Regions from separate parts of the Paenibacillus sp. KS-LC4 genome, predicted to be linked through region 2. Evidence: predicted binding sites of a transcription regulator. Region 2 holds the regulator's gene; the other holds the start of a gene.
The links. The regulator LexA, encoded in region 2, represses DNA repair genes until DNA is damaged. The targets are predictions, from matches to a motif close to CGAACATATGTTCG.

Region 1: a site for LexA is predicted at 2,208-2,221, ahead of ruvC (crossover junction endodeoxyribonuclease RuvC). Genes of this name have one in related genera too.

The regions. Positions count from the first base shown of each region.
Region 1 covers NZ_CP145905.1:1,905,942-1,910,365, forward strand. Annotated here, with positions in the region: gene V5J77_RS08200 (ABC transporter ATP-binding protein) at 1-448, shown strand, start outside; gene V5J77_RS08205 (dipeptide/oligopeptide/nickel ABC transporter ATP-binding protein) at 445-1,278, shown strand; gene V5J77_RS08210 (BofC C-terminal domain-containing protein) at 1,394-2,104, shown strand; gene ruvC (crossover junction endodeoxyribonuclease RuvC) at 2,283-2,786, shown strand; gene ruvA (Holliday junction branch migration protein RuvA) at 2,783-3,421, shown strand; gene ruvB (Holliday junction branch migration DNA helicase RuvB) at 3,442-4,424, shown strand, end outside.
Region 2 covers NZ_CP145905.1:3,409,544-3,413,967, reverse strand. Annotated here, with positions in the region: gene V5J77_RS14340 (hypothetical protein) at 1-128, shown strand, start outside; gene V5J77_RS14335 (accessory gene regulator B family protein) at 121-624, shown strand; gene V5J77_RS14330 (hypothetical protein) at 602-724, shown strand; gene V5J77_RS14325 (dipeptidyl aminopeptidase) at 741-1,106, shown strand; gene lexA (transcriptional repressor LexA) at 1,996-2,616, opposite strand; gene V5J77_RS14315 (LysM peptidoglycan-binding domain-containing protein) at 2,814-3,194, shown strand; gene V5J77_RS14310 (DUF896 domain-containing protein) at 3,552-3,755, shown strand; gene V5J77_RS14305 (aldo/keto reductase) at 3,786-4,424, shown strand, end outside.

The DNA of each region.
Region 1 (4,424 bases), 1.5 Mb from region 2:
CATTCAGCATTCGCTTAGCGGACTTGATCCGATCCGCACGGTACGGAGGCAGATGGTCGAGACGCTGAGGCTGAAGGCGAGGCACTCGCGTAAAGAAATGGAATCGTATTTATATATGCTGCTGGAGCGTATGGGCTTTGCGGAGCCGAAGCTGATATTGGACGCATACCCTTTTGAGCTAAGCGGAGGCATGCGCCAAAGGGTGCTGCTTGCGATGATGCTGAGCACGGAGCCGAAGCTGTTGATTGCCGATGAGCCGACGACGGCGCTGGATGCGCTCAATCGCGACCGGGTATTAGCTTTGCTAAAGCAGCTGCAAGCGGATTTTGGCCTGACGGTGCTGCTCATTTCGCATGACGAGCAAAGCGTCCACAAATTTGCGGATCGCGTCATTACGATGCAGTCCGGAGGGATAACCTCAGCCCAAGCGGGGGGAAGCGCCCTATGATTGTGCTGGAATTGCGTCAAGTGGCCAAGTTCTACCCGCTGCGGCTGCTGAGAAGGCGAGGCGGGCTCAAGGCGAGGGACGGCAAGGCGTCCGTTCAAGCTGTGAAGCAGGTAAATCTTGCGCTGCACCTTGGTGAAACGCTTGGGCTTGTTGGAGAAAGCGGCAGCGGAAAAAGCACATTGGCCAGACTCATTATGAAGCTTGAAACGCTGAGCTCTGGACAGATTTTGCTTGGCGGTCAGTCCATTCATGAACCTCATATGAAGGAGCTGCACCTATACAAAAGGGTACAGCTTGTGTTGCAAGATTCCGCAACCTCACTGCATCCCCGAATGCTCGTGAAGGAAGTGCTTGCGGAGCCGATGCGAAATTTTGACGCGCTGCGTCCGCTGGAAATTCGGGAGGCCAGCGTGCAGCTTATACGAGCCGTTGGCTTGGACGAAAGCTTCTTGGAGAAGCTGCCGCATCAGCTAAGCGGCGGGCAGAAGCAGCGTGTATGCATCGCAAGAGCGCTGGCTGTGCGGCCGGCTTTGATCATTTTCGACGAGTCGTTAGCCAGTCTCGATCCTTTATCACAGGCATCTATTGTGGCGATGCTCCAGCAAATTCAGCGAGGGCAAGAGCTATCCTACTTATTCATTACGCATGATCTGGAGCTTGCCCGTCGGCTGTGCGACCGAGTTGCCGTCATGTATCAGGGCGAAATCGTAGAAACGTTTAGCCAGTGGGAGGAAGGGGCGCTCAAGCATCCGTATACCCAAGCTTTATTTGCGACGCATGCTGAAGCTGTAAATGTGGGAGCTGCTGCATACGCGGAAAACGCTGAGTAGAAGGTTATCATTAGAACGAATAAAAGCTAGATCGCCCGCTGCGATTCTCTTACGCGCATAATATTGGAAGCTCAGTGGAACCCTATGCAATAAAAGAGCACAAAGGGGTTCAATCATGATGCTAATGAGCTTATGGAAGCAGCTAAAAAGAAAGCTTCGCCGCCGTCCGCTATGGACGCTAGGCAGTATTGCCTTGCTCGCCTTAACGCTAGCGGGCGCTGTCTGGCAGCCTGGGAAAGCGGCTGCGGCCGTCCGCTTGACTAGCGCCGTCACCCATTTTGCCGATTCAGCGTCTGCCGCTAATGTCGTAGGTGCAGCTTTTCGTTCAGGAGCCGTCACCCGCCCCTCTGCCGACTTGCTGCGCGAGCTGCGAGAGCAGCAGGAGCCAGTAAGCGTCATGCTGCGGCGCTACTATTTATGCGGGCAGGAGAGCAGGCCGCTTGGGCGCATGACCTCGCTCCAGCTCATCCGGCTGCTGGAGGCAAATAGCAGCTGGCACGCCACCTTCGATAAAACGAACAATCGGGTGCTGGTGGAGCAGACGGTGGATGAGTTTTCGAAGCATTGCCAGAATGAAGCGTATATGGGCGTGGATAAACAGGGGAATTTGTCGCTGTTTGAAGGGGAGCCCCAGCAGGAAAAGGTGCTGCGAACTTTTTTTCAACTGGATATTCGGTATTTGGAAAGCAGCTTGCCTCACGATAAAGTAGAACAGCTGTCGCATGGGATTAAAATTAATGACATGGATGAATTTAATAGCGTTCTGTCTACCTTTAGCGATTATGAGCTCGGACATGGCAAAGCCACTAAACGATCCGCTTATTAAATGAAAATAGCAGCCCAAAGGACGTTCTTATAGAGGACGTCCTCTTCTTGTTGTATAATGAATGGTGGTGCAATGAAAAGCGACTGCTCCTAAGCAGTTTCCTCAAACGCATGTTCTCATCCTTTCTGTCTTTTGGTATAATAGGAGAAATACACGGCAGGAATAAGGAGTTGGCGGTTTGCGCGTTCTTGGCATAGACCCCGGTATTGCGATAGCGGGTTTTGGTTTCGTTGATAAAGTGGGTCATAAGCTTAAGCCCGTTCAGTATGGCTGTATTCAGACGGAGGCGCATACGCCGCCCGAGGAGCGGCTCATTCAAATTTATGATTCGGCAGTTGCTCTTATGGATAAGTACAAGCCCGATTCGGTTGCAGTGGAGAAGCTGTTCTTTAATCGGAACGTATCAACGGCGTTTGCGGTTGGGCAGGCGCGCGGGGTTATTATTTTGGCGGCGGCGCAGCGCGGGCTTCCGGTTGCGGAATATACGCCGCTGCAAGTTAAGCAGGCCGTTGTAGGCTATGGCAAGGCGGAGAAGCGCCAAGTGCAGGAAATGGTCAAGATGTTCCTAAATTTATCGGCCATTCCGAAGCCTGATGATGTAGCAGATGCGTTGGCAGTAGCTATTTGCCATGCCCATTCGGCGGTTTTAGTTCAAAAATTAAATGAGGCGGGACGATCATGATTGATTTTTTACGAGGAATAGTGTCCCATATTGAGCTGGAGTATGTGGTGCTGGATGTACGAGATGTCGGTTACCGGGTGTTTACGCCGAATCCGTACGCGTTAGCGAAGAAAGAAGAAGCCGTCACCCTTTATATTCATCATTCCGTCCGTGAGGATGCGATTTTGCTGTATGGGTTTGCAACGCGTGAGGAACAGACGCTGTTTCGCAAGCTGCTGGAAGTATCGGGCATTGGTCCCCGCGTAGCGCTGGGCATACTCGCAGGAGGCAAGCCGGAAACGGTTATTGCTGCCATCCAGCAGGAGAATATTACGTTTCTTACGAAGCTGCCCGGAATTGGCAAGAAGACGGCGCAGCGGATGATTTTGGATTTGAAGGACAAGCTTGCGGGCATCGCAAGCGATGCGGCGGTGCTGTCGGCGGCGGGCGCTTATCTGGAGCCCGATTTATTTCAAGGCGGCAGCGGCCAGGGAGCGGGAACCGCATGGGAAGAAGCGCGTGAGGCGCTCGCAGCGCTCGGTTATACAGCTGCGGAGCTTGATCGGGCATGGCATGGCTTGCAGCAGACGGTTGTTCCAGAGGAAACGGTCGATTCCCTCATGAAGCGCGCTTTGCAGCAACTGTTTAAAGGTTGACGAAAAGGAGCTGAGCACGGATGGACGAAAGAATTATTTCCGCCAACCTTATGATGGATGATCAGGCGGTGGAGCTAAGTCTGCGTCCTCGTTATTTGGCTGAATATATCGGTCAATCGAAGGCGAAGGAAAATTTGAAGGTATACATAGACGCGGCAAAGCTTCGCAAGGAAGCGCTCGATCATGTATTGCTTTACGGGCCGCCCGGACTTGGGAAAACAACGCTGTCGAACATTATCGCCAATGAGCTTGGCGTAAACCTGCGCACGACATCGGGACCAGCCATTGAGCGTCCAGGAGACCTTGCTGCCCTGCTGACGAATTTGCAGGAGGGCGACGTGCTGTTTATTGATGAAATTCATCGACTGCACCGTACAGTGGAGGAAGTGCTTTACCCGGCAATGGAGGATTACGCGCTCGATATTATGATTGGCAAAGGTCCAAGCGCAAGATCCGTACGGCTTGATTTGCCGCCATTTACGCTGATTGGCGCAACGACTAGGGCGGGACTGCTTTCCGCTCCGCTGCGGGATCGCTTCGGCGTCATTAGCCGGCTGGAATTTTATACGGTCGATGAGCTTGCTTATATTATTTCGCGCTCGGCGGAAATTTTTAATATTTCCATCGTAGGCGAAGCCTCGCGGGAAATTGCGCTGCGCTCCCGTGGCACACCGCGGATTGCCAACCGCCTGCTTAAGCGGGTCAGGGATTTTGCCCAAGTTCGCGGCGATGGCATTATAACAGATGAAATAGCAAGCTCAGCGCTGGAGCTGTTGCAGGTTGATCCGATGGGTCTGGACAGCATCGACCATAAAATGCTGCAAGCCATGATGACGACATTTGCCGGGCGCCCGGTAGGCCTCGATACAATCGCGGCTACCATTGGCGAGGAAAGCCAGACGATAGAAGATGTGTATGAGCCTTATTTAATGCAGATCGGCTTCCTTCAGCGCACGCCTCGCGGACGGATGGCGACCGAGCAGGCTTATCGCCATATAGGCAT
Region 2 (4,424 bases):
TCACTATTACTGTTGCATTGTACATAACTCTTTATTTCGATGTAATCATGTTTATATATCCAATGGTGTTGCTAGTCTTAATCGTACTATACTATTTATCGAGTAGAAGGGATCGGGAAGATGATTGAATATTTATCCAGACGAATAGCGCTTTCTATAAAAAAGGCTGATCCGCAGGGCAATGTATCTGTCGATGTAATGGCCTATCAATTAGGATATTGGTTAAATCCAACGGCGATAGTAGTGCTGACTTTAGTTATAGGATGGATGACCGAGGCCTTCATCGAGACCATAATAGGTATGCTTGCTTTTTGCGTTTTTAGGCGTGATATAGGAGGTTTTCATTTTTCATCATTAACCATATGTTTCGCCGTTTCTACATTGCTACTTTCAATAATCCCACATATTGTTTTGAACGATGTAACAGTAATAACATTAACCATAATAAGCGGAATGTTATTAATTGTTTTTCGGAGGGAGAAGGGTATCTCTTTACTGCTTTTAATATCAAACATATATCTTAAATCAGATGTAATTGTGCTTGCTTTTTTTATACATATGATCTTCGTTATTGTTCAACAGATAGGAGGTGAAAAGGGGAATGAAACAGAAACTTGCTCGTAAATTCTCGGAAATTCTATTTAAACAAGCAGAAAAATCAGCAGAAGGAAAAAAGAGAAAGATTTTCCTTGGGATCCAGTCGGTACCGAAGGAATTGAAGTAGCGTGAGATCTATGGACATGTCAACAGAGATTTTAGGTCAGCGGGTATACGGAGATGTTATTGATGGGGAACAATTTGATACTTTCATTTTATCCGAAGTCATGCTGATTGATGTCTTCAAGCCAAAGAAAAACTATGTCGTTCCGCGTTTCTATACAGTAAAAGGAATTTTTACAGTTATATTAACGCTTGATGCCTGCAAGCAAATATTTATCCCTCTTGGATTTAAATCACTGGATAGCAATATTCTTGTTAATATCGACCACATCAATTATGTGAAGGTCGAAAGGTTTGGGAACACGGCTTTTTTTGATGGTGGTGTAACTGCAAATGTAATTGGTCGTAAACTTCATTTGGTGGAGCATTTAATTACAAAGGACTGATGCCTATAGGTTAGTGAAACAGTCCTTTATACAAAAAAAGGTATTATACAGTGCTTTTTTTGTAATGTCAATAAATTTCCATACTAGTATGGAAATGTGAATGACATTCGACAAAAATCGACATAACGATGATTTCTTCTGTGTTATATTGAAAATGTAAAGCAGAGGGAAACGAATATCATTATAGAGACAGAGATATTAAAACAGAAATGATCGTTTTTCAGACAGCGGGGAAAATGCACTTCACAATATTGATGAAAACAGCATGATTGTACATATCCCCGCTGAATTCGATCATAATTTTACAAGAGAATGATTGATACAACAATAGATTACGTCCAATAACTGACTTTGAAAAGTTGGAAGGGTCGAAACAAAGCGCTACTGATATCTACATCAGTAGCGCTTTGTTTCGTTTTTTTATCGACTTTTTCAAATAATAGATATTAAACCCGATTATATTATTTATATAAGGAAAATAATGATTAAAAAAGTGATTGAGTCGTGGTGAAACATATAAGGAATAAAAGGAAATCAATCTGGTATAAGAATTTGTATTGCCTCTTATTCTAGGAGCAAGTTAGATAGTGTGCAAAAAATAATTAAGTTGACGAGGCGACAGTTTGAGAAGTATTTTTACAGCTTCTATAATCACAAGGATACAAAGTGACGGTGGCACAAGCAAAAGATAATTTCAGGGCTGTTCTAGTTGTAGTGGGACATAGCTAGTTGTTCAAGCTATCCGAAGTATCGGCATTCCGAAACAGTCTAAAAAGGGGTTTAGAGAACAAGACAATCAACTGACAAAATAAAAAGCTGCATTCAACCCACTTTATTAATGGGCAAGGATGCAGCTTTCTTCATGTATGAAGAGTAAGAAAATCAACGATTAGTGGAAATCCCGGAACAAGCCAATGACTTTTCCTAAAATCGTAACATTTTTCAGGCGAATAGGTTCCATTGTTACATTCTCAGGTTGAAGACGGATATGATCCTTCTCGCGGTAAAAGGTTTTGACTGTTGCTTCATCATGCTCAGTCATAGCGACCACAATATCACCGTTAGTAGCGGTTTGCTGCTGGCGCACAATAACGTAGTCGCCGTTATGTATGCCTGCTTCAATCATGCTCTCGCCAATGACATTAAGAATGAATACATCATCATCGCCTACATAATGAGAAGAGATTGGAAAATATTCCTCAATATTCTCGGTAGCGGTAATCGGCACGCCTGCAGTAACTTTACCGACGATCGGCACGTGAGTAACGGCAGGACGGATAATTCCGTCAACATCTTCCTGATCTAAAATTTCGATAGCACGAGGCTTAGTTGGATCACGGCGGATAAGTCCTTTCTTCTCTAGACGATCCAGATGACCATGTACGGTTGAACTTGAAGCAAGTCCAACTGCTTCTCCAATTTCACGTACGGAAGGCGGATAACCCTTCTCGCGAACTTCGTTCTTTATAAATTCCAGAATCGACTGCTGGCGATTGGAAGCTTTAGACAACACGATCACTCCAGTTCATGCACTCTAAGGTGAGTGCGACATGATTTTTGTATGAGTATTTATTTCTCAAATTATAACATGGAACCGTCGTTCGTACAAACATAAGTTCTTAAAAACAAAAGTTCGCATTGCCTGTTGACCACAAACAAATGTTCGTGTTAATATCAAAACAGAACAAACGTTTGGGAGTGAGCGCAATGATCATTTATCCAGAATCCTATTCATCTATTTTTAAAGAGAAAGCGCCTGTTAAAGTGGTAAAGATGAAGTCGCAAATCAACATGGGTGCAATTAGCAGCTATGCTTTGAAGCTGGCAGTGTGTCTAGCCCTGTTTATTGTATTGTTTTCTGGTTTTTTACTAATGCGTACAGAGGCTTCAGTGAATCATGTTGCACCAGCAGCTGCTGGAGAGCAGACGGTAGTAGTTGCACAAGGCGATACATTATGGGGGATTGCCCGTAAATTTTCGGACAGTTCTGACGATATACGCTGGTCCGTCTTTCAAATACGGGAGCGGAACCAACTGTCGTCGCCGGATATATGGCCGGGGCAGAAGCTAGTTATCCCTTCATCCTAGTGGCGTTTAGCAGCAAACTACTGTGATTTAGAAGTGTATTGCAAGGATTCTGCTTTATAGCTATCCTATAGTTGAACTTTGGGGCTCAGGAAGTGCCAATAGGCTATCTAAATACAGAATAGATCGGAACAATGATAGTATTATCGTTGTACGATCTATTCTGTATTTAATTGTAGGCTCGTTTTCTTGAAATATAGGAAATGATATGACTTTTTCATCCTTTCTCTATATTTCTCGGACTGAAACGTGCTGCGCCGCCACAGGACGGCGACAGCCTTTTCACCTTGACAACAGCGCATTAGTAATGTCAAAGTAGAAAGAGTTTGGGAAAAGTACAGCAAGTGAGGTGAGCAACGAATGGAAGAGCTTATTGCAAGAATTAATGAATTATCCCGTAAAAATAAAACAGTCGGTTTGACGCCCGAAGAACTGACGGAACGGGCTGAGCTGCGCAGTAAATATATGGAGCAGTTTAAAAGTAATTTTCGTCAGCAGCTTGATACGATTAAGTTTGTAGAAGATGAAGAGAATGAAGCGGAAGACGAGAAGCCACAGCATTAATCATTTTAATGGGAGAGGCGGGCTTTATTTATGAAATACCAATTGCTTGGACGTAGTGGACTGGCTGTTTCTGAACTTTGTTTAGGAACAATGACGTTTGGAAATACAACGAATGAGCAGGATTCGCTTGAAATGATCAATCGTTTTGTGGAGCGAGGCGGTAATTTTTTAGATACGGCTAACGTTTATGTAAGTGGACGCTCTGAAGAGATTGTTGGGAAAGCGATTAAAGGGCGGCGCTCGGAGATGGTCGTTGCGACGAAAGTTAGAATGACAACTTCGCCTGATATTAATGGAGTAGGCTTATCCCGCAAGCATATTATGGACGGCGTTGAAGCGAGCCTTAAGCGACTGCAAACCGACTATATTGACTTGTATCAGGTTCATGTATGGGACCATGCTACTCCGATTGAAGAGACGCTGCGGACGCTCGATGATCTTGTCACAGCAGGCAAGGTGCGTTACATTGGCTGTTCCAACTTTTTTGCGTGGCAGCTTATGAAATCCTTGGCTTGGAGCGATGCTAATCGTTATGTTCGCTTTGTTTCCTTGCAGCCTCAGTATAGCCTTGTCAGCCGTCAGATGGATCGCGAAATGATGTCGCTTTGTCTGGAAGAAAACGTAGGTGTTATACCGTGGGCTCCGCTTGGTGGCGGTTTTCTGACAGGC